2 regions of the Mesorhizobium sp. B2-8-5 genome follow, and region 1 is predicted to be linked to the other one. Evidence: predicted binding sites of a transcription regulator. Region 1 holds the regulator's gene; the other holds the start of a gene.
The links. Region 1 encodes PhoB, which activates phosphate uptake and scavenging genes when phosphate is short. Its sites were predicted from a motif close to TGTCATNNANCTGTCAT; they were not measured.
Positions count from the first base shown of each region.

Region 2: FJ430_RS26395 (LTA synthase family protein) is a predicted target of PhoB. The motif match lies at 10,883-10,899, and genes of this name have one in related genera.

Region 1 covers NZ_CP083951.1:1,455,295-1,470,342, reverse strand. Annotated here, with positions in the region: gene xylF (D-xylose ABC transporter substrate-binding protein) at 1-578, opposite strand, end outside; gene FJ430_RS07140 (ROK family protein) at 849-2,090, shown strand; gene phoB (phosphate regulon transcriptional regulator PhoB) at 2,413-3,102, opposite strand; gene phoU (phosphate signaling complex protein PhoU) at 3,119-3,826, opposite strand; gene pstB (phosphate ABC transporter ATP-binding protein PstB) at 3,847-4,650, opposite strand; gene pstA (phosphate ABC transporter permease PstA) at 4,647-5,498, opposite strand; gene pstC (phosphate ABC transporter permease subunit PstC) at 5,502-6,488, opposite strand; gene pstS (phosphate ABC transporter substrate-binding protein PstS) at 6,553-7,611, opposite strand; gene FJ430_RS07105 (response regulator) at 8,190-11,555, opposite strand; gene FJ430_RS07100 (hypothetical protein) at 11,754-12,101, shown strand; gene FJ430_RS07095 (DUF2865 domain-containing protein) at 12,160-13,038, opposite strand; gene FJ430_RS07090 (hypothetical protein) at 13,382-13,597, shown strand; gene FJ430_RS07085 (hypothetical protein) at 13,696-14,061, opposite strand; gene FJ430_RS07080 (glutathione S-transferase family protein) at 14,329-15,048, opposite strand, start outside.
Region 2 covers NZ_CP083951.1:5,307,064-5,322,111, reverse strand. Annotated here, with positions in the region: gene FJ430_RS26435 (pilus assembly protein) at 110-1,738, shown strand; gene FJ430_RS26430 (ABC transporter permease) at 1,892-3,013, opposite strand; gene FJ430_RS26425 (ABC transporter ATP-binding protein) at 3,017-3,730, opposite strand; gene FJ430_RS26420 (ABC transporter substrate-binding protein) at 3,747-4,322, opposite strand; gene FJ430_RS26415 (sulfotransferase family protein) at 4,361-5,569, opposite strand; gene FJ430_RS26410 (type III polyketide synthase) at 5,569-6,585, opposite strand; gene FJ430_RS26405 (class I SAM-dependent methyltransferase) at 6,930-7,634, shown strand; gene FJ430_RS26400 (NAD(P)/FAD-dependent oxidoreductase) at 7,631-8,803, shown strand; gene FJ430_RS26395 (LTA synthase family protein) at 8,905-10,833, opposite strand; gene fabD (ACP S-malonyltransferase) at 11,111-12,052, shown strand; gene FJ430_RS26385 (hypothetical protein) at 12,083-12,271, shown strand; gene fabG (3-oxoacyl-[acyl-carrier-protein] reductase) at 12,282-13,019, shown strand; gene FJ430_RS26375 (acyl carrier protein) at 13,218-13,454, shown strand; gene fabF (beta-ketoacyl-ACP synthase II) at 13,489-14,751, shown strand; gene mltG (endolytic transglycosylase MltG) at 14,920-15,048, shown strand, end outside.

The DNA.
Region 1 (15,048 bases):
AGCCAACCGTCGGTATAGGCCTCGCCGACATTCTTGATCTTGCCGCTGTCGATCGCCTCCTTCAGCACTTCCATGGAGCCCGAGAACAGGAAGTCGGCGTTCGGATCGGCGCCCGAGCCCTTGATGAAGACATAATTGCCTTCCGGCTTGACCTTGAACACCTCGCGGGCCTGCATGCGGCCGACTTCCTTGTTATCGAAGGTCAGGTAGAACACGTCCTTGTTCTCGATCAGGCGGTCGTAGCCGACGACCGGAATGCCTTCATCGAGCGCCTTCTGCACCGCCGGGCCGATTGCCGAGGCATCCTGCGCCAGGATGATCAGCGCGTTGGCGCCTTGCGAGATCAGGCTTTCGACGTCGGTCAGCTGCTTGCCCGGATTGGACTGCGCGTCGGCCGAGATATACTTGTCGCCGGCGGCCTCGATGGCGGCCTTCATCGCCGCTTCGTCGGTCTTCCAGCGCTCTTCCTGGAAATTCGACCACGACACGCCGATCACCTTGTCCTTCGCCTCGGCGACCGACGCCAGCGTCAGCGACATGGCAACGCCCGCCAGAATGGCGGCTGCGAATTTCTTCATGATATCCTCCCTGCGCCTGTGCGGCGCGACCCAGACTGGCCCGAAGGCCGGCATAGAGGCTTTTTTTCGAGCCTCAAAAAAATAGTGATCCAGCAAAACGACGCTGTCAACTGCGATTCTGATGGGTTTTGATGGGTCAGGGCATTTTTTTCGACATCCGCAATAAATAATGACACAGGCTGCGGCTTCTGCCACTATCCCTAGCATGTCACCGACAGGCCATGGCATCATCATCACAAGGCCGCGATGACTGGGAGGACGTGCGAGACGATGTCGGTCGGAATCCGTCACGACGATTTGCGCCGGCGCAACCGCGCCATGGTGATTTCGGCCGTGCGCCGCGCCGGCCAGCCCTCGCGCACGGAGATTGCCGCCACCACCGGGCTCAGCCACTCGACCATTTCGGCGATCTCCGCCGATCTGATCCAGGAAGGCATTCTCACCGAAAGCAAGGCCAGCGAGCCGACGGCGTTGAAACGCGGCCGGCCGCAGATCGGTCTGGCGCTGAACCCCGAAGCCGCCGCGGTGCTGACCGTGGTGCTGTCGCTGAACTTCCTGTCAGTCGCCGTGATCGATTATGCCGGCCAGGTGGTTGCCGAGGAGCAGCAGCGCCTCGACACGCTCGTCATGCCCCGCGACGAGCTGATCGGCGAATGCATGGCGATCGTCCGGCGCCGGTTGCGGGATCCCGACCTCGACGTGGGCAGCGTCGCCCGCATCGCCATGGGCATTCAGGGCATCACCGATTCCCATTCACGCGCCATGCTGTGGTCGCCGATCACGCCGCTGACCGACATCCCTTTCGCCGACCTCCTCGAACGGGAATTCGGTATTCCCGCCACCATGGAGAACGACTGCAACATGATGGCGGTGGCGCTGCAATGGCGCGATCCCGAGCGCTATCGCGACGACTTCATCGCCATCCTGCTCTCGCACGGTATCGGCATGGGCCTGGTGCTGAAGGGCGCGCTGTTCAGCGGCACACATTCCTCCGGCGGCGAGTTCGGCCATATGATCCATCGTCCGGGCGGCGCGCGTTGCCGCTGCGGCCGCCGCGGCTGCGTCGAGGCCTATGCCGGCAATTACGCGATCTGGCGCAGCGCCATGGGAATAAGCGAGGATGCCACGCCGACCGACGTCGGTGACGCCGATATGCGCGCGCTGGCCGCGAAAGCCCGGCAGGAGGACGGACCCGAGCGGGAGGCTTATCGCCGGGCCGGCGAAGCACTCGGTTTCGGCCTCGGCAGCCTGTTCGCCCTTATCGACCCGGCGCCTGTCGCCATGGTCGGCGTAAGCGCGGCCGCCTTCGACCTGATCGAGCCGGCGCTGCGAGAGGCGATCGCCCAGACCGCCGGCGGCCAGCACTCGGAATCGATCTCCTTCGACACCGAGCCGAACGAACTGCCGCTTATCCGCGAAGGCTGCGCCATGCGCGCGCTGACCTTCGTCGATCAGGAGATTTTCGCGCCGGGGGTGCAGGCCAGAGCGGGGGCCGGGAAGAACGTGGCCTGAGCGAACGTGGCGCTGAAGCCGCGAATCGCACCAACGTTGGAGATTGGCCGAAGCCACCGCGACTTCGTCATTCCAGGGCGGAGCAAGGAGCGAAGCGACGCGCGCAGACCCTGGAATCCATGCCGTTACCTCGATCGTAGGGTGCAGTGGTGCAGAGTTCTGCGCCATAGCGGCGCGTGGAAGTCACGGAATGGATCCTCGGGTCTGCGCGCGTCGCTTCGCTCCTTGCTCCGCCCGTGGATGACGAAGCGCAAGCGTCTCGACTACCCACCAGCGTAAATGTTGGAAGTGCCGATCCCGTCGGAACTTCCGCCCTCGGGACCTAATCCTCCCTGATCGCGTACCCCGCCCCGCGGATGGTGCGGATGACGTCCGGCATGCGGCCGTTGTTGACCGCCTTGCGCAGGCGCCCGACATGGACGTCCACGGTGCGCTCGTCGATATAGATCGTCTCGCCCCAGACATTGTCGAGCAACTGGCTTCGCGAGAACACGCGGCCGGGATGGCGCATCATGAATTCGAGCAGGCGGAACTCGGTCGGCCCGAGCCGGATCTCGCTCTTCTTGCGGTAGACCCGGTGCGATTCGCGGTCGAGCACGATGTCGCCGACCTTGAGCACGCTGGACAGCACCTCCGGCTTGGCGCGGCGCAGCAGCGCCTTGACGCGCGCCATGAACTCCGGCGTCGAGAACGGCTTGACCAGATAGTCGTCGGCGCCGGTCGAGAGGCCGCGCACGCGGTCGCTTTCCTCGCCGCGCGCCGTCAGCATGATGATCGGCAGCCGCTCGGTCTCGGGCCGCATCCTGAGACGCCGGCAGAGCTCGATACCGGAAACCGCCGGCACCATCCAGTCGAGCACGAGCAGGTCGGGAACGTTTTCCTGAAGGCGGATTTCGGCCTCGTCGCCGCGGGTCACCACTTCGACCTGGTAACCCTCGGATTCGAGATTGTAGCGGAGCAGCACCCCCAGCGGCTCCTCGTCCTCCACCACCATGATGCGTGGCGCGATCATCGGGGTAACCTTTTCGTCAGGCCGCCGGCGCCGACATTGCGGTCTCGTCCTGCTTCGGACGATTGGCGGGCAATTGCGTGCCGGTCAGCACATAATAGGCGTTCTCGGCGATGTTGGTCACATGGTCGCCGATGCGCTCGAGGTTCTTGGCGCAGAACAGAAGATGCGTGCAAGCGGTGATGTTGCGCGGGTCTTCCATCATGTAGGTCAACAGCTCGCGGAAGACGGACGTGTATTTGACGTCGATGCGCTCGTCGTCGTTGCGAAGCTTGGCCAGCGCCGTGGCATCGCCCACCATATATTCCTGGATCACGGCCTGGACCTGGATCAGCACCAGCTGCGCCATCGAATCGATCGAATGCGTGAGGTCGCGCGGCGCGGCGCTGACGCCGACCGAGCCGACACGCTTGGCGATGTTCTTGGCGAGATCGCCGATGCGTTCGAGGTCGCCCGCCATGCGGATCGAGCCGACCACGTTGCGCAGGTCGTCCGCCATCGGCTGCCGCTTGGCGATCAGCGTGATGGCGCGGTCGTCGAGCTCGCGCTGACGAGCGTCCATGATGGCGTCGTCGGAGACGACGCGCTGCGCCAGCGCATTGTCGGTCTCGAGCAGCGCCCTGGTCGCACCGCCGACCATGGAGCTGGCGAGATCGCCCATGTCGTTGATGAGCCGGCTGATCTGCCTCAGATCCTCGTCGAAGGAGGCGACGGTATGTTCGGCCATGATGATGTCCTCGTATGAACTCAGCCGAAGCGGCCGGTAATGTAGTCCTGCGTGCGCTTCTCGCGGGGCGAGGTGAAGATCTTCTCGGTCCGGTCGAACTCCACCAGCTCGCCCAGATACATGAACGCCGTCTGCCGCGACACGCGCGCCGCCTGCTGCATGTTGTGGGTGACGATGACGATCGTGTAGTCGGCCTGCAATTCGTCGATCAGTTCCTCGATCTTTGCCGTCGACAGCGGATCGAGCGCCGAGGCCGGCTCGTCGAGCAGGATGACCTCGGGCTTCACCGCCACGGTGCGGGCGATGCACAGGCGCTGCTGCTGGCCGCCCGAGAGGCTGAGGCCGCTGGCGTTGAGCTTGTCCTTGACCTCGGTCCACAGCGCGGCGCGCTTCAGCGCCTGCTCGACGCGGCTATCCATCTCGGCCTTGCTGATCTTCTCATAGAGCCTGACGCCGAAGGCGATGTTCTCGTAGATCGACATCGGGAACGGCGTCGGCTTCTGGAACACCATGCCGATCTTGGTGCGCAGCAGGTTGAGGTCCTGCGAGCGGTCGAGGATGTTCTTGCCGTCGAGCAGCACCTGGCCCTCGGCGCTCTGCTTCGGATAGAGCTCGTAGATGCGGTTGAGCACGCGCAGCAGCGTCGACTTCCCGCAGCCCGACGGGCCGATGAAGGCTGTGACGCTGCGCTCGGGCAGGGACAGGTTGATGTCCTTCAGCGCCTTCGACTGGCCATAGTAGAAATTGAGGTTCTTGACCTCGATCTTGGCCTTCTCGACGGTCGTGTCGGCTGCGTTCAGGTCGGTGGACAACATCGGTTTCATCTGTCCTCTCTGCGTCCGGTTAGGCTGCGGGCGATGATGCTCAGCCCGAGAACCGTCAGGGTGATTATGAGTGCGCCCGTCCAGGCCAGTTGCTGCCATTCCTCGTAAGGGCTGAGAGCGAACTGGAAGATGGTCACCGGCAGGCTGGCCATCGGCGCATTGAGATTGCTCGACCAGAACTGGTTGTTGAGCGCGGTGAAGAGAAGCGGCGCCGTCTCGCCGGAGATGCGGGCGATCGCCAGCAATATGCCGGTGACGATGCCCGACATTGCCGCGCGGTAGGCGACGGAGCGGATCACCACCCAGCGCGGCGCGCCGATGGCGGCGCCTGCTTCGCGTAGCGCGTTGGGCACAAGGTTCAGCATGTCCTCGGTGGTGCGCACCACGACGGGGATCACCAGGATCGACAGCGCGACGGCGCCGGCAATCGCCGAGAAGTGCCCCATCGGCCGCACCATCAGCTCATAGACGAACAGGCCGATGATGATCGATGGCGCCGACAACAGGATGTCGTTGATGAAGCGCACCACCGTCGTGAGCTTCGAGAAGCGGCCATATTCGGCCATGTAGGTGCCGGCCAGCACGCCGATCGGCGTGCCGACGACGATGCCGATGATCGTCATGACGATGCTGCCGTAGATGGCGTTGAGCAGGCCGCCGGCGTCGCCGGGCGGCGGCGTCATTTCAGTGAACACCGCCAGATTCACCCCGGAGAGCCCCTTGTAGAGCAAGGCGCCGAGGATCAGCGCCAGCCAGGCGAGGCCGATGCCGGCCGCGACGACGCACAGCGCCATCATCACGGCATTCTTGCGTTTGCGGCTTTGGTGAAGCGATGCGGCAGTCGACATCGGTCAGGCCCCCGTGCGGCTATCGATGCGCAACAGCATGTAGCGTGCAAGCGCGAGGATGATGAAGGTGATGATGAACAGGATCAGGCCGAGCGATACAAGCGAGGATGTATAGAGATTGCCGTCGGCTTCGGTGAATTCGTTGGCGATGGTCGCCGAGATCGTCGTGCCCGGCGCAAACAGCGAGGCGCTGATGCGGTGCGCGTTGCCGATGACGAAGGTAACCGCCATCGTCTCGCCGAGCGCGCGGCCGAGGCCGAGCATGACGCCGCCCATGATGCCGACGCGGGTATAGGGGATGGTCACGCGCCGGGTCACTTCCCAGGTCGTGCAGCCGATGCCGTATGCCGATTCCTTCAGCACCGCCGGCACCGTGTCGAACACGTCCTTGGTGATCGAGGTGATGAAGGGCAGCACCATGATGGCAAGGATCAGCGACGAGGTCAGCAGGCCGATGCCGTAAGGCGGGCCGGCAAACAGGCTGTTGAGGCCGGGGATGCCTTTGAAGAGCCAGATGACGAAGGGCTGGATCGTCGTCTGCAGGAACGGCGCGAACACGAACAGGCCCCAGATGCCGTAGATGATCGAGGGAATGCCTGCGAGCAGCTCGACCGCGATGGCGATCGGGCGCCTGAGCGGACGCGGGCAGAGCTCGGTCAGGAAGATGGCGATGCCGATGCCGATCGGCACAGCGATGAGAATGGCGATGGCCGAGGTGACGATGGTGCCGTAGATGGGCGCCAGGGCGCCGAAATTCTCGGTGACCGGGTTCCAGGATTCGGTCGTCAGGAAGGAGAAGCCGAACTTCGACAGCGCCTCCCACGAGCCGGCGACCAGCGAAATCGCGACCCCGCCGAGCAGAACCAGCACGAGGATGGCGGAAAGGCGCGTGGCCGTCCGGAATGCCATGTCGGTGAAGGCGAAGCGGCGCACTGTCGCTTCCCTGGTCCGCAGGGCGGACGATGTCGCGGCGTCGGAAACGGCTGTCATTTAGCCCCTCGCATTTCGAAAGAGACAGGAGGGCGCCGGAGACGCCCTCCTTATTCGCTAGGAATTACATGCCGGAGTAGAGCGGCTTGCCGCTCGCGTCGACGATGTCCTTGCCCCACATTTCCTCGACGCTCTTCACGACCGCGTCGGGCATCGGAACGTAGTCCAGGCCCGCGGCCAGCTCGTCGCCCTTGGCATAGGACCAGGCGAAGAACTTGAGCGCTTCGGTCGTGGCCGCAGTGTCGTCGGGCTTCTTGTAGACGAGGATCCAGGTGGCCGACGTCATCGGCCAGGATTCAGCACCGGCCTGGTTGGCCAGGATGACGCCGTAGCCCGGCTGCGAGCTCCAGTCGGCATTGGCCGCGGCGGCCGAGAACGCGGCGGCGGTCGGCTCGACCTTCTTGCCGTCCTTGTTGACCAGGTCGGTGTAGGTCAGCTTGTTCTGCTTGGCATAGGCGTATTCGACGTAACCGATCGCGCCGCCGGTCTGCGAGACGTTGTTGGCGACGCCTTCATTGCCCTTGGCGCCGATGCCCACCGGCCATTCGAGCGCGGTGTTGACGCCGACCTTCGACTTCCAGTCGGCGCTGACGTCAGCCAGGTAGTAGCTGAAGTTGAACGTGGTGCCTGAGCCGTCCGAACGGTGGACGACGGCGATCGCCTGGTCGGGCAGCTTGGCGTCGGGGTTGAGCTTCTTGATCGCTTCGTCGTTCCAGTTGGTGATCTTGCCGGCGAAGATGTCGGCCAGTGTCGGACCGTCGAGCACCAGTTCGCCCGGCTTGATGCCTTCGAGATTGACGACCGGAACGATGCCGCCCATCACCATCGGGAACTGCGCGAGCCCGGTGGAGTCCAGATCCTCGCCCTTCAGCGGCGCGTCGGAGGCGCCGAAGGTCACGGTCTTGGCCTTGATCTGCTTGATGCCGCCGCCGGAGCCGATCGACTGGTAGTTGAGACCGATGCCGGTCTCCTTCTTGTAGGCGTCGGCCCACTTCGCATAGATCGGATAGGGGAAAGTGGCGCCGGCGCCGGAGATATCGGCTGCCATTGCGGCGGAGATGCTAAGGGTTGATGCCGCAGCCATTGCAATCGCAACGGCCGCCGAGCGGATGAAATGTCTCATGTGGCCTGCTCCTGTTCGGAAGATGGTCTTTCGGCACCCGTTCTATCGGCGCCCGGTGAGCGCAATAGCCTTCGATTATTACAGTCGCATGACAGTTTCGTGTCAGCCCGGTAACGCCTGAACGGGGATGCTCGGCAGGGTCCGCGGCGGCCTCGAAGGGCCGGCCGGAGTTTGCCGCGGGAATCAGTAACTTGTCTGACTTTTGAAACAAAATTTATCCCGGCGGCCGGATGACGGCCGCCGGGAAATAAAATCCGGACGAGAGTGCGTTGCCTGAATGCCAGAGCGGATCATGGCCTGGCCATCGCCGAAAACAGGTCCGTTGGGGTAGAGTCGACGCTGTTTCTTGTTGGCGGTCGCTGCTCCCGCCCGTAACCGGAGAGCGGAATCAATGTCATGATTGTCCGAGCTTGGCGTTTGCTTTGGTATGGTGCGATCGCACCATACGCATGCGTCAACGCCTTGCGCCCGCCAGCCGGCTAAAATCCGCCTTGCCTCTTGATTTCGCGCAGTTCCGGGACGGACGGCTACGTGAAGGCGCCGGAGCCTGAGCGTTTCACGCTTTTCCCGATATTGCTCTAACCTGCGTTGCGCCGGGTCTCGACGTCCGAGCCCAGCCATCGCTCGAGCTTTTCGAGCAGCGCACGCGGACTGATCGGCTTCGGCAGGTAATCGTCCATGCCGGCCTCCAGGCAGCGTTCGCGGTCGCCCTTCAGCGCATGCGCGGTGACGCCGACGATCGGCACATGCGTGCCCATGTCCTCCTCGAGCCTGCGGATGGCGCCCGTCGCCTCCAGCCCGTTCATTTCCGGCATCGACACGTCCATCAGGATCATACGCGGATTGAGCCTGCCGAAGGCGTCGAGCGCCTTGCGGCCATTGCCGACGATCTCGAAGCGGTAACCGGTCTCGCCGAGGATCTGGGTGAACACCATCTGGTTCACCTCATTGTCCTCGGCGACGAGGATGTCGAGCCCGCGCTCCGCATCGGCAGGGCGTGGACGCGTCCGCGCCGGCGGCGGTTGCAGCATGGCGCGGTCCGATGCCGCCGTCTGCGCCGGAGCGGCTTGCGGGGGGCTGCTGGTGCCAATAGCGGGTTGCGGCTGCACGGCCATGCTGCTGTGGCGGTGGCGCTGGATGGTCGCGACCAGCGTTTCCAGGAGGATGGAGGAGCGCGCCGGCTTGATCAGCTGCGCATCGATGCCGAGGTCGCGATAGGCCGTGCCGGCAAGCGACTGGTCGACCGAGGTCAGCATGATGATGGGCGTATGCGCCAGGCCCGCCGTGTTGCGCACGATGCGCGCCATCTCGGCGCCGGTCATGCCGGGCATCTGATAGTCGAGCACCACGCAATCGACCGGCACGCCATAGGCGGCGGCGGCAATCAGCACCTTCAACCCCTCGGCGCCGCTTTCGGCCGCGCAGGAATCGAACGTCCACGACGCCATCTGCTCGCTCAGGATCGAGCGGTTGACGGCGTTGTCGTCGACGATGAGCACGCGCGCGCCGGTGACATCGACCGGCATGATGCGCTGCCCGCCCTGCTCGGCCCTGGGCAGCGTGACGGTGAACCAGAAGGTGGAGCCCTTGCCTTCGGCGCTGTCGACGCCGATCTCGCCGCCCATCATCTCGACCAGCCGCGAGGTGATGGCAAGGCCAAGCCCGGTGCCCTCATGCCGTCTTGTCGAGGAGGTGTCGACCTGGCTGAATTTCTCGAACACCAGCTTCAGCTTGTCTTCCGGAATGCCGATGCCGGTATCCGTCACGGAAATGGTGAGCTTCGTGCCCGCGGGGACCCGGTCGCCCGTCACGTCGACCAGGACATGGCCCTCGTCGGTGAACTTCACGGCGTTGCCGAGCAGGTTGGTGACGATCTGCCTGATCCGGCCGACATCGCCGACGAACTGGCCGTCGAGCCCCGGCTGGACACGGACGATGAGCTCGAGGTCCTTCTCCTTGGCGCGCGTCGACACCAGCGTCGCCACGTCCTCTATCGCCTCGGCGAGATTGAAGGGCGCCGGGTCGAGCACCATCTGGCCGGCATCGATCTTGGAGAAGTCGAGGATGTCGTTGATGATGGTGAGCAGCGCGTTGCCGGATTTGACGATGATGTCGGTGAACGTCTTCTGCTTCGGATCGAGGTCCGACTTTGCCAGCAGCTCTGCCATTCCAAGAACCCCATTCATCGGCGTGCGGATCTCGTGGCTCATATTGGCGAGGAATTCCGACTTGGCCCGGTCGGCGAGCACGGCGCGCCGGCGCGCCTCGCTGAGCTCGGCCTGGCGCTGCTTGAGCTCGGTGATGTCGGTGGTGGAGCCGATCAGATAGAGCGAGCCGTCAGAGGCGATCATCGCGCCCTTGCGGGCGAACTGGTGCCTGACGCTGCCGTCCGGCATCGTCACCGTCTCTTCGATCTCCTGCGTCTCGCCGGTGCGCAGCACGGCCAGGTCGCTGGCGACGAAGGCTTCGCCGTCCGCGCCGAAAATCTCGACATCGGTCTTGCCGACGGCTTCTTCCTTGCTGAAGCCGGTGAGATCGCACCAGCCCTTGTTGACGTAGAACTGCCTGAGGTCCGAGCGCTTGGCGTAGATCGACACCGGCACGTTGTCGATGAGGCTGCGGAACACCTCGTTCTCGCTCATGCTCTGCCGGAGCGCCTGCTCGCGCGCCTTGACGTCGGTGATGTCGGTGCTGGAGCCGACCAGATGCACGGAGCCGTCGATCGCCACCAGCCGGCTCTTGCGCGTCATCAGCTGCCGGACCGTGCCGTCGCGGTGGGTGACGGCCTCCTCGATCTCGCGCCCCGAGCCGGTCGCCACGACGTCGGTGTCGTCATTGCTGAAACCGTCCGCCTCTTCCGATGCGAAAAGCTCGCGATCCGTCTTGCCGAGCACCTCGTCCTTGGCGAAGCCGGTCAGCGCGCACCAGGCCTTGTTGACGAATTCGATGCTGAGATCGTCGGCCTTGATGAAGGCGGCCACGGGCAGCTCGTCCATCACGTGCCGGTAGAGGTCGATCTGGCGCATGGAGTCGCGCAACGCCTTCTCGCGCGTCTTGATGTCGGTGATATCGACGCGCACGCCGATGAACGTCCCGTCGTCGGTGCGCATGTCATAGACCTGGTACCAGCGCCCGTCGGCGTTGAGGCGTTCGTAGGCGGAGCTCGGCAAACGGTAGCGCGTGAGCATGGCGTCAAGCCAGCGTTCGGTGTCGACGCCATACAGACCGTCGATTTCGGCGTCGCCGCTCGAGCGGAAGTAGCCGACCGAATGGCCGAGAGACAACGCCTCGCGGAATGTGCGGCCCGGCTGCCAGGCCGGCTTCAGTGCCGGCAGCGTATCCTGCAGCTTGCGGTTGGCGAAGACGAAGCGATCGTCGCGATCGTAGATGATGACGCCCGCCGGCAGCGACTCCAGCACGGTGGCGAGGTTCCTGCGTGCGTCCTCCGCTTCTGTCTCGCGCTGTTTCATGTCGGTGATGTCGACATAGGAGATCAGCCGCTTGCCTCCGGGAAGCGGCGCCAGCGAGGCGATCAGTGTGCGGCCGTCCTTGCGCGGCAACTGCCTGGATCCCGCGGCTCCGGCGCGGATTTCAGCCTCCCGTTCGGCCACATGGCTTTGCCAGGCCTGTTCCTCGCCGCCGAACGGATCGGCGTCACGGCTGGCTTCCATGAGGTCGCGAAAGCGACTGCCGGCCGGAGCGCGCCGCGGATCGATCTTCCAGAAATCGTAGAATGCCCGGTTGACCACCTCGGCCCGCAATTCGGCATCGAGAACGATGACGCCGATCGGCATCGAATCGACCATCAGGCTCAGATTGGCAAGCGCCTCCGAAGTCCCGGCCATATCGTGGACGCCACCGAGAAAGGCCCCGTTGTCGCGCATATCCGCCTTGTTGAAATTCCGCGCGCTGTCCGCCTCGACCGTCCCGTCCGTATCCGCCATTCCTACCCCCAGGACCGAACCGTGCCGGTCCGTCGGCGGAATGTGCCCGACAAGCATTAACGATCCGCTAACCATAATGATTGCAACCGCCTGTCGCCGGTCCCGTTGAGCCAGATTCCGGTTGTGGCGCCGGCTGCGGTAATCCGCCCGTTGGCGATCGAGGCAACGACGCATTATAAGGTGCCTGAGGTGTTGCTAATGTTTGGTCGAATCGCGGCTTTCGTCCTGTGCCCGGCGCTGCTTGCAGCGGGCGGCTGCGTGCGCAGCGACGACGGCACGGTGATCGTTCCCAGCCGGATGGATGTCAGGCGTGTCTGGGACGAGGCGCCGCCGGGAGCGACCGGGTCGCGGCAGATCGCGTCGGACGTCTTTCCTCTGCCGCCAGGCCCGCCGCCGGACCCGGCCGTCCGGCGCTACCCCAGGCGCGCTTCGATGACGCCATCCCTGAGCCAGGATATGCCGGACGAGTCTTCCGGCGAGCAGAGACCCCTCGCCTGCAGGAATGTCGGCGAAAACGGCAAGCGCTACCGGGTCGTCTGCGAATAATGTTGCCTGGTCAAAACAGCCAGGCGGCCCTGCCGCAAGGCAGGGGGCGATGGCCCGATCAATTCGCGGGGAAGAAGGCCGGCCCGACCACGCGCACCGGCTTTGCATCTGCCGGGACGAGCGCCTCGGGCTGCGCGATCGAGCTGGTCGCATCCGCTCCCGCGCCCTGAGCACCGCTCGATGGAATCTCCGAGACCGTGCCCATGTCCGGCCTTGATGTCGGCAAGGGAATGATGGCGTTTTCCATGTTGCGCGGCCTCACCGTGCGCGCCCTGAGCTCGGCCACCCGCTGGGAGTAGCGCTTGAGGTCGCAGGCCTTGAACTCGGCGGCATCGCGATAGCGGAAGGCGGTTGGGAGTTCGGTATAGGGCTTGCGCGTCTCGACCGCGACCATCTGGTCGGTCTCGAGGCTCGGATCGCTCAGCGTATAGAGATCGACACCCGCATCGTCGCAGATGTAGCGGCATTGATCGACCGTATCCTTGAGGTCCCCGCCTCGCGCGAATTGCGAATTCGGCGCAGGGAAGAAATAGCCGTCCGAGAGGCGAACGCAAAACAGCATCGCATTCCCGCCATATGCCGGGGTGAAAGCCTCCGTGTTGGACGCCTGCTGCCGCGGCGCCTGCTGCCGCTTGGAAGCCCCCTGACAGCCAAGCGCCACGTATCTCGCCCGCAACCCGGAGGAGTCGCGGCCGGAATTGCCGATACTGGCGATCCGGCGCTGCACTTCAATCCGATTCCGGGCAAGATCCGCGCAGGCATTGAAGAAGCCCCCGACGGCGCCGCTGGCGCTGCAGCGGCGCTGCCTCTCCAGCCCCTGGATCGCGGCGAGCTGGCGCCGCAGTTGCCCAAGCTCGGGGCTAGTCGCGTCGCGGCCACCGGACAGCATCTGGCTTCTCAGCGCCGAGCAAGAATCGGCATAAGAAACCTGCGTCATCGCCAAGATCGCCATGACCACCAGCAATGATATCTTAAGAAGCCGCAACCTCGCCATCGGGCGCCACCCCTGTTCGAAGATTTAATTGATACCAGATAATTAAGAGATAACTCATATACATAAAGGTTAGCCTGGAACTCACCTATACGATCCAAGTGTTACGCTAAAGCTTGTGAAGCGAATATTACGCTTTCATTTCAAGATTGAGACAGTAGCCGAAAAACCATTTTCAGGTCGGCCAAAGCCGGGCCGCTGCGCGATCACGGACTGCTGATGAAACCTTTGACCGGCGATAAACGTTGTTGGCGTTGATGTGAGCCGCGCAGTGCAGAGGAGACTGAAGATGTCCATTCACTTCACCGTCTCTGGCTTGACCAGGAACCTGATCCATTCTCTTGGGCTGGATCATGAGCAGGCGCCGAGACCCCTTACCCCCGAACAAAGCCTTCTGCTGGATTGCTACCTGGCCGGGCAGATCCCGGACTCCGCCTGGAACGATTACGTCTTCGAGATGCCGGAATTGGAAAAACACGCCCAGGTCAGACGCGCACGCGGTTGATTTGAGCGCGGCACGGCCGGGCTCGGCGCCTTAGAGGACTTCCAGGAAAGTGCGAGTGGCTAAAGCGCGTCGCCTGAATCCGCTTCAGCGACGCGCTTTTAGGTCTTCGGCGAGTTGAACTGCAGCGTGAAGACGTTTCCGGCAACGCCTTGCGCCAGCGACGGCGAAAAGCTGAGCGGCAGGCAATCGTTCAGGGCCTTGGTCGCCGCATCGACATAGGCCTTGCGCGTCTTGTCGTCGCCGCTGACATGGATGGCGGTCGTCCTCGGCGGCCCGATCAGCGTGCCGTCGCGCTTGAAGCTGAAGCTGAGCGTGACGGAGGAATTGTCGGAATTGGCCGGCGGTGTCCAGCAGGCGAGCAACGCGGCGCCGACCTCGTTCATGCTGCTGAGCGACGCGGCGGCCGATGGAAACGGCGCGATCGACAGCGCGCCCGCCATCATCAAGGATCTTGCCATGTTCATCGCGGATTCCTCGTTGCCATCGCTCAACCGCCTGGCGGCATCGTACGACCCATGACGGAGATGACAATAGGCTTTCAACCCGCCCGTCGGCGCCGCAATCATACTGTCGTGATTGCGGCGCGATGGCCGCGAAAAAAAGCAAAAGGCCGGCACGGAGCCGACCTTTCCCTTGCCTCGTCATGGCGCCAGTACATCCGTGGTCGCGGCGAGGACTGCGACCAGTAGACAGGCCTTAGATAAACGAAACCTTAACCCCGCGAGGCACTGCTACGCCCTGGCCTGCGATTTCACATGTGCGATGTAGCCGCGCACGTCGCCGGCGGGTTCGGCATAAGCCTTGCCGAGCTTCTTCTCCAGCGCCGCCATATACTCGTTCGCCCATTTGGGCAGCACGTAGTCGATGACCGCCAGGAATTCGAGCGTTGCCGCCAGCCTTATATCGGCGATCGACGGGTTGTTGCCGCCGATGAAAGGTTTGCCGTCGCGGAAGAAGGAATGAAACACCTCGAGCGGCTCCGCGATCGCAGCCATCGCCGCCTTCTGCGCTTCCGATTTCTTGTCGGGATGGGCGTCGCCGTGGCCGACCTCGCCAGCATATTGCGGGAAGCCGAGGGCCGGATACGTCGCGCGCGCGACATACGGATAAAGTGTGCCGACCAGATAGAACATGGCGCTGTCGATCATCGCCCGCTTGGCCGGCGCCCTCGGATAGAACTTATCCAGCCCGTGCTTGTTGGCGAGATACTGCATGATGGCGCAGCTTTCCCACAGCACGCCGCGCGGCAGGCCCTTATCCTCGATCATCGGCGTCAGATGCGCCGGATTGCGCGCCAGGAATTCGGGCGAACGCGTTTGGCCCCAGGCATCGGTCTCCGTCGGATCGAGCCCGGCCGCGCGCGCGAACACCCGCACCGTCATGTTGTTGACGCTCGGCCTCAGCACGCTGAGTTTCACACCGGGCTTCTTGGCCGGCTTCGCTTTGGGCGC
Region 2 (15,048 bases), 2.6 Mb from region 1:
ACCCCCATAAGGTTGTAACGGGTTGTAACCACCCGTTTATCATGAAAGGCGCATGAGAGGCACGCGGGCCGCAAGGCGGCGGAAAATCGAGCAATTCCAGGGGTAGGGAATGCTTCTCAGGCAGTTTTGGCGCTCAAGGCGCGGCAATTTCTCGTTGATGCTGGCAGTGGGCGTGCCGGCCATGCTGGGCGCGGTGGCGTTTGCCACCGATGTCTCCACCCTGATGCGGGCAAAAAGCAATCTGCAGAACGCGCTGGACGCCGCGAACCTCGCCTCTTCGCATCTCGGCGACGCCGAGACGACACGCAATGATGCCTTCAACAGCTATTTCCAGGCCAATGTCGCCAGCCACGGTGAACTCTCCAACGCCAAGGCCACGCTCACCGTCGACAGGGGCGTCAACTTCGTCAAGACCAGGGCCACGGCCTCGGCCGACGTCAATCTCAACTTCGCGTTCCTGTTTGGCGCCGAAAAGCATATCAGCGTCGACGCTTCGGCGGTCGAATCGAACAATCAGCTCGAAGTGGTGCTGGTGCTCGACAACACCGGCTCGATGGCCGGCGCGCGTATCGCCGCGCTCCGGACGGCGACCAAGTCGCTGCTCGATTATCTCGAGGCGGTCAAGTCGCCGACCCGGTCCGTGCGGGCCTCGCTGGTGCCCTTCGTCACCGCCGTCGACGTCAACGGCCCCGAATTCGATCCGTCCTGGATCGATATGGACGGCAGGTCGTCCACCAACGGCGTCAACTTTCCGGTCATCGACGGCAAGCGGCCGAACCACATGGCGCTGTTCAAGCAGCTCGGCCAGACGGGCGGCTGGAACAATACGGGCTGGAAGGGTTGCGTCGAGGCGCGGCCCGGCGCCTTGAACATTTCCGATACGCCGCCGGACCCGTCGAAGCCCGATACGTTGTTCGTGCCCTATTTCGCGCCGGACGACCCGGACGTCGCCAGGAAGCCCTCGGCCTCGTATGGCAATTCGTCGACCGGCTACAACAATTCCTATCTCAACGACACTATCGATAAGACCAAGCTGAACCAGAACATACTGGGCATAGATCTGAGCGGGCTGCTGACGGGCGTGCTCAACGCGCTGCTCAGCGCGGATTTGACGACGATCGCCAAATACGTCGCCTCGACCGGCAAGGAAATCACCGAGGCCGGCAATCCGATCACCATCGGCCCGAACCGCGCCTGCCCGACGCCGATCATTCCGCTGACCGACGACTTCGACAAGCTTCGCCAGGCAGCGAGCCAGATGAGCGAATGGAACGGCTCCGGCACCAACGTGTCGGAGGGCTTGAGCTGGGGCCAGCGGGTGCTGTCGCCGCAGCCACCCTACACCGACGCCGCCCCCTATAAGACGGCGGGCGTCACAAAGGTGGTGATGCTTTTGACCGATGGCGAGAACGTCGTCTACGGCGCATCAAACACGCCGCAGAAATCGGACTACACTTCCTATGGCTACCTCGCCAGCGGCCGTTTCGGTTCGAGCAACCAGACGGCGGCGGCGCGCAATGTCGACGGCTGGACCAAGGATGTCTGCACACAGCTGAAGAACCAGGGCGTGCAGATCTACACCATGGTGCTGCAGGCCGACACGGCGGCCAATCGTTCGCTCTACAGCGCCTGCGCTTCCGACCCGAGCGACTATTACGCCGTCGAGGACCCGGCCAAGCTGCCCAACGTCTTCCAGACCATCGCCAACAAGTTCTCCAGGCTGCAGCTCACCAACTGACGAGGGTGGGCGGCGCGGCACGGGAACGGTCGTATACCGATCGCTTCTGTGCGCCCGTCCGGCGAACAGAGCCAGACCTCCGCCGGACAGGTCGATGCTTTTGCCGGCGCCATCGGCACCGGAACGCCCTCCCGGCCGACAAGGCAAGTCGCGTCAGAGCCTGCGGAGCGCTTCAGCGGGGAGAAGGCGCGTGGCACGCCAGGCAGGGTAGAGCGCGCCGAGCGGCCCGGCGATGAAGACGAAGATCAGCGCCTGCGCGATCGACCAGCCTGAAAAATAAGGGACGATCAGGCCCGCCGCGAACTTTGTCTTCGCCGCCAATTCCATGGCAAGGGCGCCGAGAATAATGCCGATGACGCCGCCGGCTGCGCTCATGAAAACGCCTTCGATGAGAATGAGCCGAAGAATCCGCCCCGGTGACCAGCCCAGTGCTGCGAGAACCCCAATCTCGAACGTCCGTTCGTTCACGGCCATCAGAAGTGTGTTGGCAACGGCGACAGAGGCCATCATCATGACAACCAGCGAAATTGTCCGGGCAATCGCCTGAAGCAGATCGAAGACGCGAATGCTGTTGGCAAACTGCTCGGTGTCGCCCACCTCGAACCCCGGTGCGGCTGCGATAAGCCGGGTGCGGGCAACAGCGATGTCGTTGTTGTCGAGCGGGCGCTTCAATCTCACCTCGAACAGAGTGAACACATCCTCCCGCGACAGGAGTTGCTGCAGCCCTTCGAGCGGAACGATGGCGCTGTTCTGGTTCAGCATGGACGAGAATGACGCGATGCCGACGATCTGATAGGGCTGGAACTGCAGCTCGACGGTTTCGCCGACCCGCTTGCCCAATGCGCTGGCAATGGATTGGCCAAGGACCACCGGCCACTGGTCCCCCGGCGCGGGGATTCGCCCCGCCACGAGGGGTACGCCTTTCCATAGGAAGCTGCCGCTCGGCCAGCCGGCCATCACGATATTCGCGTCCTCGTCGGCGGTGGTGATGTTGAGGAGAACGCCCGACACGGCCTCGACTTCAGGCACAGCGGAAAGCGCCGGGCCTAGCGACCTGGGCACGGTGCTGCTCACCAGGTTGAACGAGCTGCGCTGGCTTACCACCAGGTCCGCACCGTTCTCGTCGATTCCCGACGCAAACGATCGCTGGACGCCGGCGGTCAGGCCGGTAAGTGCGACAAACCCGGCGACCGCCAAAGCGATGCCGAGCACCGTGAGCAGGGTGCGAAGCGGACGCGCAATAAGACCGCGCAGGGGAAGTGTCAGCTCTGTCATGGCTTAGCGGATCCGCGAAGCCGGCGCAGGCGCCGACATCGCCGCCATTCGGCTGTCCGAACGGATGCGTCCATCCGAGATCTCGACGCGCCGGCCGCACAATGCGGCCACGTCCTCGTCATGGGTCACCACGATCACTGCGGTCCCGAATTCGCGATGCGCATCGCCGATGATGCCCATGACCGATTGGCCCGTCTGCACGTCGAGGCTTCCTGTCGGCTCGTCCGCAAGGAGAAGCTTCGGACGGTTGCCAAGCGCCCGCGCAATTGCAAGCCGCTGGCGTTCGCCGCCGGAAAGCTCGGCCGGCCGTAGCGTAGCGCGATCGGCAAGACCGAAATGCGCCAGCAGTTCCAGCGCGCGAACGCTGCGCTGCCGCGCTCCGCCGAGGTTTCCCAACAGCGCCACCTCGATGTTCTCGCGGGCCGACAAGGACTGGAGCAGGGAGAAATTCTGGAAAACGATACCGATCCTGCTGGCCCGGACGGCTGCCCAGGCAGCCCTTCCATTGACGGCCCGTCCTTCGAACCGGACTTCGCCGCGGGTCGGCCGGTCGAGCCCGCAGATAAGGTTCAGGATTGTGGACTTGCCGCTGCCACTGCGGCCGACAATGGCGACGGTCTCGTTGGTCCCGATGGCCAGCGACACATCCTCAACGGCGACAATGCGGCCGCCGTCGAAGTCGCGGCCGACGTTGCTCAATTCGACGAGGGCGGACATGAGCACCGGCGAGGAGTCATACTCGGCCTTTCCTGAGATCGGCGACAAGCGCGGGGATCGAGCCGCCATTGCCGGCGAGCAACTGGCCAATGCGATCCCGCTGCTGCACAGTCACCGAGCCGCCGTCGACAAAGACATCGCCGATGCACAATTGTCCGCGGCAGTGGCGCACACGCCAGTCCACGGAGGTCGGGCCGTGGAGCGGCCGGCGGAATTCGCTACGCACGAGGATGTCGCCGTTGGCCAGGGCCTTTGTGCCGAGCACGGTGAAACTCTTGTCCTGCGTCCGCTCGAGCTTGTCGGCCAGCCTGTGGGCGATGGCATAAAGCAGCGCATCGACCACGGCGGCGCGGTCGTCCGCACTGGCGCTGCGCCAATGCGCCCCGAGCACGGCTTGGGCGATCCCCTTTCCGTCGAAGGCAGCGGAGATCGAACGCAACTGCGCCTTGGCGGGTCCACCGTGCCCAAGCACAATCGCCGCCTGGCGCACGGTCTCAACCAGCTTGGCAGCATCGCTCTGCTCATCGGCAGATGCCGAAAGCGGTGGGGCGCAGATGGCGAGCAACAAAGGGACAACCAGCAGCCGCGCCAAAGCTGCCCAGCTTGTCTGCGACCATAGGCCTGCTGTCATCATCCCATGTCACCCAATGCGCGGTTGACTGTCAATATTGAGCGCGCATCCCCGAAGCTGGAAGCGAGCGGTTCGAGGCGGGCTACGCGCGCTTTCTGCCCTTCCGTCAGGTCGGGATGGCGGTTGCGCAGCTGTTTGCCAAACGTCGCGGCGACTTGCAGCATGCGCTCCTCGCAGCCGCGGGAAAATGGCAGGTCCAGTTCGCGGTAGATCCGCTTCATCTCGCCCATCGGGTCGGCAATGAGATCCTGTAGCCGCACCTCTGCGAAGTCGGCGGCTGGAATCCGGGCTCTATCTGCCAGATAGTGCATCTCCGTCGCGAGATAATCGCGCGTGATGATCTCCTCCTGCTCGTCCTCGGGCAGCGGCGACTGAAGGGCGAATGCCCGTTGCAATTCTCGCACCAGAAAGATGTTGGACCGGAATACCGCTTCCGGCGAACGGGAGATGTGGACAAACTTGGCGCCCGGGAACAGTTCCAGCAGGGTGCGGACGCGGGCCGTATGGCTCGGCGACTTGAGCAGAAGTCGCCGCCCGCCTGCGACGAGAGTGAGCTTTTGGACGAATGCGAATTGATGTGAGCGCCAGCGGCTCAGCTCGTCCGCCGAAAGCGCGTCGAGATTGTGATATCGATTGAAGAAGGCTTGCCGGCGGGGAAGCACGGCGCGTCCAGCCAGGATCGACATCCCACCCAGATTGTTCAATGCGAAGTCGTCCTCCGCCGGCAGCCTGGCGCCCACCGGCACGACCGCGTCGAGGCGCGTCAACGGCAGCAAGGGCACGAAAAGAGTGCGCAGGAGAGCCCAGCCAAGGACGAATGTCTGAGGCGCCAGGACCTGCGGCCAGCTCGGCGATCTCAAACTTGGGTCTGCTGCCAGCAGGTTCTGCAAAAACGTCGTCCCGGATCGGAAGTAACCAAGGACGAACACGGGCGCGTTGTCCCGCTCCATCCGGGGAGGCCGCAGCCGCAGCCATGCTGCAAGGATCAGGCGCTCCGGCAGGGAGGCGATCGTGTTGATGCCGGAAAGCAGAAGCAGGAGCACCAGGCGGGGCCAGTAAGCGGGAGGGAACTGGCCTTCCGCGCGCCACAAGACCCGCAATACGGCGTCAAGCGGCGCTACGCACATGAAGTGCGGATACGGCAAGTAGGGCACCAGCCAGCGGGCTGCGGAAGCACGGACGCGGTGCCGGATAGTGTTCGACTTCATCAGGCAGTCCGGAACATCATGGTCTCTGTCGTCAATCCGGGCCCGAACGCCATGCCGCAGCCGAGCAAGCCCGACGGCTCCTTCAGCATTTCGGCCATCACGAACATCACGGTTGCTGACGACATGTTGCCGTATCGCCGGAGCACTTCGCGCGATGCTGCTAGCGCGGTCGGCTCCAGTTTGAGTGCCCGCTCGACTGCGTCGAGCACCGAGCGGCCGCCAGGATGCACCGCCCACAAATCGATCTCCTTGGCGGGCCTGCCGCCGAGGATGGCCGGATGCTCGTTGCGCAGCGTCTCCCGGACGGCGCCGGGAACCTGGCCGGACAGCACCATGTCGAACCCGTCGTCGCGGATGTGCCAGCTCATCAGCTCCTTGCGCTCCGCCGCCACGATGGCGTGGAAGCTTTCGAGCAGGATGCCATGCGGTTCGGCCGTCACCAGCGAGGCCGCGCAACCGTCGCCCCATAGGCAGAACGAGATCAGCTTCTCGAGCTTCGTGGCTTCCTTGAAATGCAGCGTGCACAATTCGATGTTGACGACCAGCACGCGTGCGCTCGGATCCGAGCGCACGATGTGGCGTGAAAGCTTCAAGGCATTGATGGCGGCATGGCATCCCATGAAGCCGACGATGGTACGCTCGACCGACGTCGACAGGCCGCATCGCTGCACCAGCTCCAGGTCGATGCCAGGCGCCGAAAAGCCAGTGCAACTTGTCACGATCAAATGCGTGATCAGCGAGCGGTCGTCGTTGGCCAGAAGTTTGTCGACGGCCTTTTGCGCGAGTTCCGGCGCGGCGGCTTCGTACATCCGCATACGGATTGCGGTGCTGGCGAACGAGCCTTTGACCGAGGTGCCGTCGCGGTCTATTGCCCCGCCGTGCGGATCGTCGGCAGGCGCAAAGCAGGAATAGCGATGTTCGATCCCGGCCAAAGCGACCATCCGCTCGAAGAGCGCAAGGCCTTGCGCATCGTTTTCAAGCAGCGAGGCTCCATAGCCGAGGAAGAATTGATGCACGTCGTGTTCGGGGACACACGTGGCAATGCCATTCAGATACGCTTGAGGGGACAAGATAGCTCCGAGAATGAGCCCAATCGGGTCTCATAAGAGGTCTGCGTATTGGGGAAGCGTTCATAAGGTAAACGCCTGCATAGGGCATTTTATTGCGCGGCGCCGATATTTCTCATTAGCAAACTGTGATATCAGCCTCCGATCTTGCATGAAGGGACCGACCTTCGCTTCGCCATCCGGGTTGAGTTCACATGCGAGTTCCGCGATGAACAGTGCGCGCGGCCATGAAGGTACGACCGAATTCTATTGCCGGATTGCCCCGCCGAGGCCCTAGATTTCCGATCCAGCGCATGACCGACATAAACATCCGGCATCTAGAGCCAGAACTCCTTGACGGCCTTCCCGCCGATGATCCCCGTGCGATTGCATCCCGTCGCGACCTCGTTCGCATCAATGCATTGATGTTCCAGGCCAGGATCATGGCATCGCTGATGCGAGCGAACGTGCAAAAGCCACCGCTGCGCATCCTCGAAATAGGCGCCGGCGATGGAAAGTTCATGCTGACGGTGGCGCGGCTGATGGCGCGCTATTGGCCCGACGTCGAGATCGTCATGGTCGACAGGATCGGCCTGATAGGCGAGGACTTGCGCAACTCTTTCGCTGAATTGGGTTGGCGGGCGCAACCCGTAACTGCAGATCTGTTCGATTGGACACAGGACAGGCCCTTCGACCTTGTTTGCGCCAACCTTGTCCTCCATCACTTCGATGACATGCGCCTGCTGGAGCTATTTTCTCGGATCATGACGATGGCCCCAATACTCGTCGCGACGGAGCCATTGAGAGCCAAGGTGCCACTTGTGGCGACACGGTTCCTGCGATTGATCGGCGCTTGCGCAGTAACGCTGAACGATGCGGCGCAAAGTGTCCGCGCCGGTTTTCGCGGCACGGAACTTTCACAATTGTGGCAACTGTCAGGTGGAACGCCTGTGATGGAGGGCCGCAGAGGCCTGTTCACGCAAGGTTTTGTCGGTGGCAGCATGCACGACACGAAATGATGCATGACGCAATTGTCATCGGCGCCGGCCCTGCCGGCAGCTCCACCGCCATTGCGCTCGCCCAACGGGGTTGGTCGGTGGCAATGGTGGAGAAGGTGGTATTTCCTCGCCGAAAGGTCTGCGGCGAGTTTATGTCAGGCACCAGCCTTGCCTTGCTCGATCAGTTGGGCGTTGGCGAGAGCTGGCGCGCGGAAGCCGGCCCCGAAATACGTCGGGTCGGGTTCTTTTCGGGCGATGTCTCTGCGCAGGCCCGAATGCCGACCGCCAGGACGGGTCTTGGCCGCGCGCTCGGCCGCGATCGTCTGGACACCATCCTGCTGCAGGCCGCCGAACGTGCGGGCGTCGAAATTCTCCAACCTTGCAAGGCGGTCGCGGTTCGTCGGCGCGATGACTTGCAATTTGTGACTGTGGAGTCGGGCCAGCAACAGAAGGTCCTCAGCGCAGCTGTCATCATTGCCGCGCACGGATCCTGGGAAAGCGGGAAACTCCCGAGCCAGCTTGAAAGAACGAGCCAACCTTCCGACCTTTTCGGGTTCAAGGCGCATTTTACCGGCGCCGCGCTGGCGCCCGACCTGATGCCGCTGCTCGTATTCCCAGGCGGATATGGTGGGATGGTGACGGCGGACCATGGCCGGGTTTCAATCTCCTGCTGCATCCGCCGCGATGTTCTATCCGGGCTTCGCCAGCGCTTTGGAAATATTGCGGCGGCGGATGCGGTATCGCGCCATGTCCTGGCCTCATGCCGAGGCGTAGCAACTGTGCTGGCCGGTGCCGAATTGGATGGCCCCTGGCTGGCTGCGGGACCGATTCATCCCGGTATCCGGGCCGGCTACGATCAGGGCATCTTCCGCGTCGGCAACATCGCAGGTGAGTCGCATCCCGTCATCGCCGAGGGGATTTCGATGGCGCTGCAATCGGGCTGGCTGCTTGCGCGAGAGCTGATCGCATCGGGCAAAGGTCACGAGGACCGCGACGCCGCCGGTCATCGCTACGAACGCGAATGGCGGCGGCAATTCTCGACGCGTCTGCGTGCCGCGGACTTGATTGCCCGGATAGCGCTTGGGCCAGGTGGCGCGACGGCCATGCGCGCCGTGATCAAGAGTTTTCCGGCGGCTTTGACGATTGGCGCGCGACTGAGTGGAAAGACCCAGCCCGTTCCAGGCTTTTGACGTCCAGATTGCGGCGGCGAAACCTTCCGAGGCTCCGGAATTGGAGCATCGCTTCCCGCCAATGGCCGGGATGGCTGTGATCAGCTTTGACCGCCTTCGCCTCAGCTCGTATGCGCGACCAGCTTGTCCACCGTCTCGGGGAAGAAGTCGGGCGCCGAGCGGCGCTTGCCGAACATCATGTCGTATTGGATGAGCCGGAAATCGTTGATCTTCGGGTCGATCTGCTTCTGCCTCGCCCAGTCCGGGGTGGCTTCGCCCGAGGGCGACAGGAGCAGGTTGCGGTCGACCACCCGGTAGTGTTCGCGCAGCGCGCCGAGGAAACCGGTGTAATAGGGGTGGGTGATGCCCGCGGTGGTCAGGATATGGTAGGGCAGGAAGGCCGGGCTTACCGAGCCCAGGTTCTGCACCGGACCGGAGCGGTTCGACCAGATGACCAGCGGCGTGTCGTGATGCTCGATCGCGGCGCCGGCGTTAGGTTCCCTGCGCGGCGCGACATTGTCTTTGAGATAGCCCGTCTCGACATAGACCGGTCCCAGCGGCGGCAGATGGTCGCCGAAGAAGGCGATGATCGTCGGCCGCTGGCGCGCCTTCGCCCAGTCGATCAGGCGCTTAAGGCCATGGTCGGCGTCGGCCGAGCCTTCGGCATAGGAGAGCAGCGATTCCCGCGCCCAGGAGCTGATCGGCGCATCGACCGAATGCGTCGGGTTGCTGTAGCGGTAAGGCTCGTAAGGCCCATGGTTCTGCAGGCTGACCGCAAAAAAGAACACCGGGTCGTCGCTGGCATCGGCCTCGCGGATGATCTCGTCGGTCATTGCCGCGTCGGAGGCAAGCGGGCCGCGCTTTTCCATCGGCGGCAGCGTCTCTTCAGACTTGAAGTCCTTGAAGCCGAAATCGGCATAGACCGCGCCGCGGTTCCAGAACCAGTTGGTGCCAGGATGGATGGCACGCGCATAGTAACCTTCGCTCTTCAGGAAGGTGGCCAGCGACGGGGTCGGGGTGCGCACATATTGCTGATAGGGGATCGAGCCGGCCGGCAGGAAGGCGTTGGAAAAGCCGGTCAGCGCCTCGAACTCGATATTGGCGGTCATGCCGCCGAACTCAGGCGAGAACATCGAGCCGGAGCGCAAGGCGCGCACTGTCGGGATCGGGTCGGGCTTGATGGTGACGCCGGGCAACTGCGTCGGATCCCAGAAGGATTCGCTCATCACCACCACGATATCCGGCTTCTCGTCCGGCACCGAAGCGGCGACGTCGGGGCGCTGGATCGCGGCCATCGCCTTTTCGGTGTAGCCGGGCGGCGCCGAGACATGCGCCATCGGCACATTCATCGCGAAAGCCAGCGCAAAACCGTTGGAGGCGTAGTTTTCCTTCTGGTCCCACATGATCGGGATGATCTGCAGCCGGTCGCGCGTCCACGAGAAGGTGGCATAGTCCATGATCGAGACGAAGAAGGCGAGCAGCGGCACGGCAAGCGCCAGCCGCGCCAGGCGGCCTTTGCGGCTGAGGATCGGCACCCGCCTGCGCCAGGTCCGCCAGCCGTAGACGAGCAGCGTCAGCCCGCCGACGATGCCGACCGCCAGCATGACGGCCGTCCACGGCCGCTCGCGCACCAGAAGCGGCATCAGCGCCACGATCTGGCGGGCGAACAGGAAATCCGTCGGATAGAGCGGATCGCCGAGATAATGCGATTTCTGGTGGCCGACAAAAGCCAGCGCCAGCGTCAGCGGCGCCACGATCATCAGGCTCTGGTGACTGCGCCCGAGTATGGCGTCCAGCCCGACCAGCACCAGGGCGAAGACGATGATGGTGGTCCAGCCCGGCTTGAACGGCTGCAGGAAGAAATCGACCGTGCCGAAGAAATCGCCGCGCACGATCAACTCGATCGCGAATACGAGCAGGGCGGAGACGAGAAGCGTCGTCAGGCCGTAGCGTACAGTCGGCCAGGCCCGTCCCGGCAGGTAGCCGGTGGACGGATCGTCTTCCAAAAACTGCGGCACGGGCTTGGCCGCGCCTTTTCTGATCCTTGCCACTCTACTTCCCCCGGCCAACGCGACACGCCTTCCACGCCCGTCACGCTTCTGTCATCGAAATGTCACGCAAAGCTAGCGCCTGTGGCGGAAATAAGAAGAGCCAGCAAACTAAACGTGAGCGGTTTTCATCAGGTGTGATCGCCAAAAAGCCTTTCGGAACAGGGAGTCAGCTGGGTTTTCCGGCTGAAATGCTGGCTGAAGAGGCGCCGGCGGGCTTGACTTGGCTGTGCGCCTTGCGCCAGAGGCAGGGAAAAACCAGCCTCTGGAGAGACCCAAAATGGCCGTCGCATTCACCTTTCCGGGACAGGGCAGCCAGGCCGTCGGCATGGGCAGGGACCTCGCCGATCAATTCCTCGAAGCGCGCCGCGTCTTCGAGGAAGTGGACGCCGCGCTCGGCGAAAACCTGTCGAAACTCATCTGGGAAGGACCGGAAGAGACGCTGACGCTGACCGCCAACGCCCAGCCGGCGCTGATGGCGGTGTCGCTGGCGGCGATGCGGGCGCTTGAAGCGCGGGGCTTCTCGCTGAAGGACAAGGTGGCCTATGTGGCCGGTCATTCGCTGGGCGAATATTCCGCGCTTGCGGCGGCCGGCTTCGTTTCGGTCGGCGACGCCGCCAAGCTTTTGCGCACCCGCGGTAACGCCATGCAGGCTGCGGTGCCGGCCGGGGAGGGCGCCATGGCCGCCATCATCGGGCTGGAGCAGGCCGATGTCGAAGCGGCTTGCGCGGAAGCGGCCAAAGGCTCCGTCTGCCAGGTCGCCAACGACAATGGCGGCGGCCAGCTGGTGATTTCGGGCGCCAGGGCGGCGGTCGAACTGGCGGCGAAGCTGTGCACCGAAAAGGGCGCCAAGCGGGCGCTGATGCTGCAGGTTTCCGCGCCTTTCCACTCGGCGCTGATGGCGCCGGCGGCCGATATCATGCGCGAGGCGCTGGCGGGTGTCGCGAAATCCGCGCCGATGGTCCCCGTCGTCTCCAACGTGACGGTGACGCCGACCAGCGACCCGGACGAGATCGCCCGCCGGCTGGTCGAGCAGGTGACCGGCCGCGTGCGCTGGCGCGAGACGGTGGAATGGTTCGGCGCCAATGGGGTGTCGAGCCTTTACGAAGTCGGCGCCGGCAAGGTGCTGACGGGCCTGGCGCGCCGCATCAACCGCGACATCGCCACCGGCGCCATCGGCACGGCGGCGGAAGTCGAGGCGGCACTGGCGGCGCTTGGCTAAGGATCGCTCGAACGTTACCGGAGGTGTCGAATGTCTCCTTCGAAGATTGGTCGAAGCAAAACCGAGCACATGGAGGAGGACTATCGCATTGCAGCTGAGGTTGTGGAACGCATTCGGCGCGGTGACGAGGATGTCCTGACGACCGAAGATTTCTGGCATGGCCTGGATGATTTGACGTATACGGAACCGGGATCGCCCGCGGCGCATTCGGAAAAATGAGGTTGAGAAAATGTTCGAACTGACTGGCCGCAAGGCGCTCGTCACCGGCGCAACAGGGGGCATCGGCGAAGCGATCGCCAGAGTGCTGCACAGCCAGGGCGCTATCGTCGGCCTGCACGGCACCCGTGTGGAGAAGCTGGAAGCCCTGGCGGGCGAATTGGGCGACCGCGTAAAACTGTTTCCGGCGGACCTGGCCAACCGCGACGCGGTCAAGGCGCTCGGACAGAAGGCTGAAGCCGACCTCGAGGGCGTCGATATCCTGGTCAACAATGCCGGCATCACCAAGGACGGCCTGTTCGTGCGCATGTCGGACGCCGACTGGGATTCTGTGATCGAGGTCAACCTCACCGCCGTGTTCCGGCTCACCCGCGAGCTGACCCATCCCATGATGCGCCGCCGCCATGGCCGCATCATCAACATCACTTCGGTGGTCGGTGTCACCGGCAATCCCGGGCAGACCAATTACTGCGCATCCAAGGCCGGCATGATCGGCTTTTCCAAGTCGCTGGCGCAGGAAATCGCCACCCGCAACATCACCGTCAACTGCGTCGCCCCGGGCTTCATCGAATCGGCCATGACCGACAAGCTCAACGACAAGCAGAAAGAGACGATCATGGCCGCGATCCCGACAAGACGCATGGGCACCAGCGTTGAAGTGGCGTCGGCCGTCGCCTATCTCGCCTCCAACGAGGCGGCCTACGTGACCGGCCAGACCATTCACGTCAACGGCGGCATGGCGATGATCTGAGGCATGGGCGGGCGCCTGTGAAAACAGCCATTTCGGCTTGGACGCCTGCCATTTTTCGTGTAATGCGGCCCGCAACCCGGCGGTTCGGGCAAAAACCGGTCCTGTGGCGTGCGTTGCCCGCAAGACCATCTTTCAGCTTGATTAGCGGCATTCCGCCCGCTAACGAAGATAGACAACTTAAGACGAGGATTGCCCCAAATGAGTGACACCGCAGAGCGCGTCAAGAAGATCGTCATCGAGCATCTCGGCGTCGACGCCGACAAGGTGACGGAGCAGGCGAGCTTCATCGACGACCTGGGCGCGGACAGCCTCGACACGGTCGAACTCGTCATGGCGTTCGAAGAAGAGTTCGGCGTCGAGATTCCGGACGATGCGGCCGAGACCATCCTGACCGTCGGCGATGCCGTGAAGTATATCGACAAGGCCTCGGCCTGAGTTCTTTCGCAGGCATTATCGGGGAGGACCTGCGATGAGGCGTGTCGTCGTCACGGGCCTTGGCCTGCTTTCGCCATTTGGCATGGGCGTCGAGCACAGCTGGCGGGAATTGCTCTCCGGCCGCAGCGCTTGCCGCCGCGTCACCGAATTCGAGGTGGACGATCTTGCCTGCAAGATCGCCCACGTCATCCCGCGTGGCGACGGCTTGAACGGCACCTTCAATCCGGAGGCCGTGCTCGAGCCGAAGGAACTGCGCAAGATCGGCGAGTTCATCCTCTATGGCATCGCCGCCGCCGACGAGGCGCTGGCCGATTCCGGCTGGAAGCCCCAGACGCATGAGGACCAGTGCGCCACCGGCGTGCTGATCGGCTCCGGCATCGGCGGTATCGACGGCATCGCCGAAAACGCGATGATCCTGAAGGAACGCGGCCCGCGCCGCATCAGCCCCTTCTTCATCCCCGGGCAGATCATCAATCTGGTCTCGGGCCAGGTCTCCATTCGCCACGGCCTGAAAGGCCCGAACCATGCGGTGGTCACCGCCTGCTCGACCGGCGCGCACGCCATTGGCGACGCCGCCCGGCTGATCATGTGGGGCGATGCCGATGTGATGCTGGCCGGCGGTGCCGAGGCGCCGATCACCCGGCTGTCGATTGCCGGCTTCGCCGCCTGCCGGGCGCTCTCCACCGAGCGCAATGACAGCCCCGAAACAGCTTCGCGTCCCTATGATCGCGACCGCGACGGCTTCGTCATGGGCGAGGGCGCCGGCGTTGTCGTCCTGGAAGAGCTGGAGCATGCCAAGGCGCGCGGCGCCAAGATCTATGCGGAAGTCACCGGCTATGGCCTGACGGGCGACGCCCATCACATCACCGCGCCGGCCGAAGACGGCGATGGCGCCTTCCGCTGCATGACGGCGGCGCTTAACCGGGCGAAGCTCTCGCCGGCCGACATCGACTACATCAACGCGCACGGCACCTCGACCATGGCCGACACGATCGAGCTCGGCGCGGTCGAGCGCCTGGTCGGCAATGCCGCCTCGAAGATCTCGATGTCGTCGACCAAGTCGTCGATCGGCCATCTGCTGGGCGCCGCGGGTGCCGCGGAAGCGATCTTCTCGATCCTGGCCATCCGCGACAACATCGCGCCGGCGACCATCAATCTCGACAATCCGGAACGCGAGACGGCGATCGATCTTGTGCCGAACAAGCCACGCCAGCGCCAGATTGACGTCGCGCTGTCGAATTCCTTCGGCTTCGGCGGCACCAACGCCTCGCTCGTGTTCCAGCGTTACAATGGCTGAAGGGCCAGCCGGAGCAATCCTAGGAAAAGTGCGCAGCGGTTTTCTACCCGGGATTGCTCAGAGACAGACAACCAGCCGGCAGTTCCGCCACCTGCCGTCATTTTTGCCAAATTCTCCCCTAGCTTTTTGCCGGGGGATTCGTTGCAAGATCAGACGGTAGGGCGCGCCATGAGCACAAATCCGGGCAGCACAAATCCGGGCGGCGACGGGGAATTCGGACGGCAAGGCACAAAGGGGCCGATCAGGCCGAAGACCGCGGCCGAGGCGTTGCGCCCGGAAGCCGGCACGCCGCCGCCG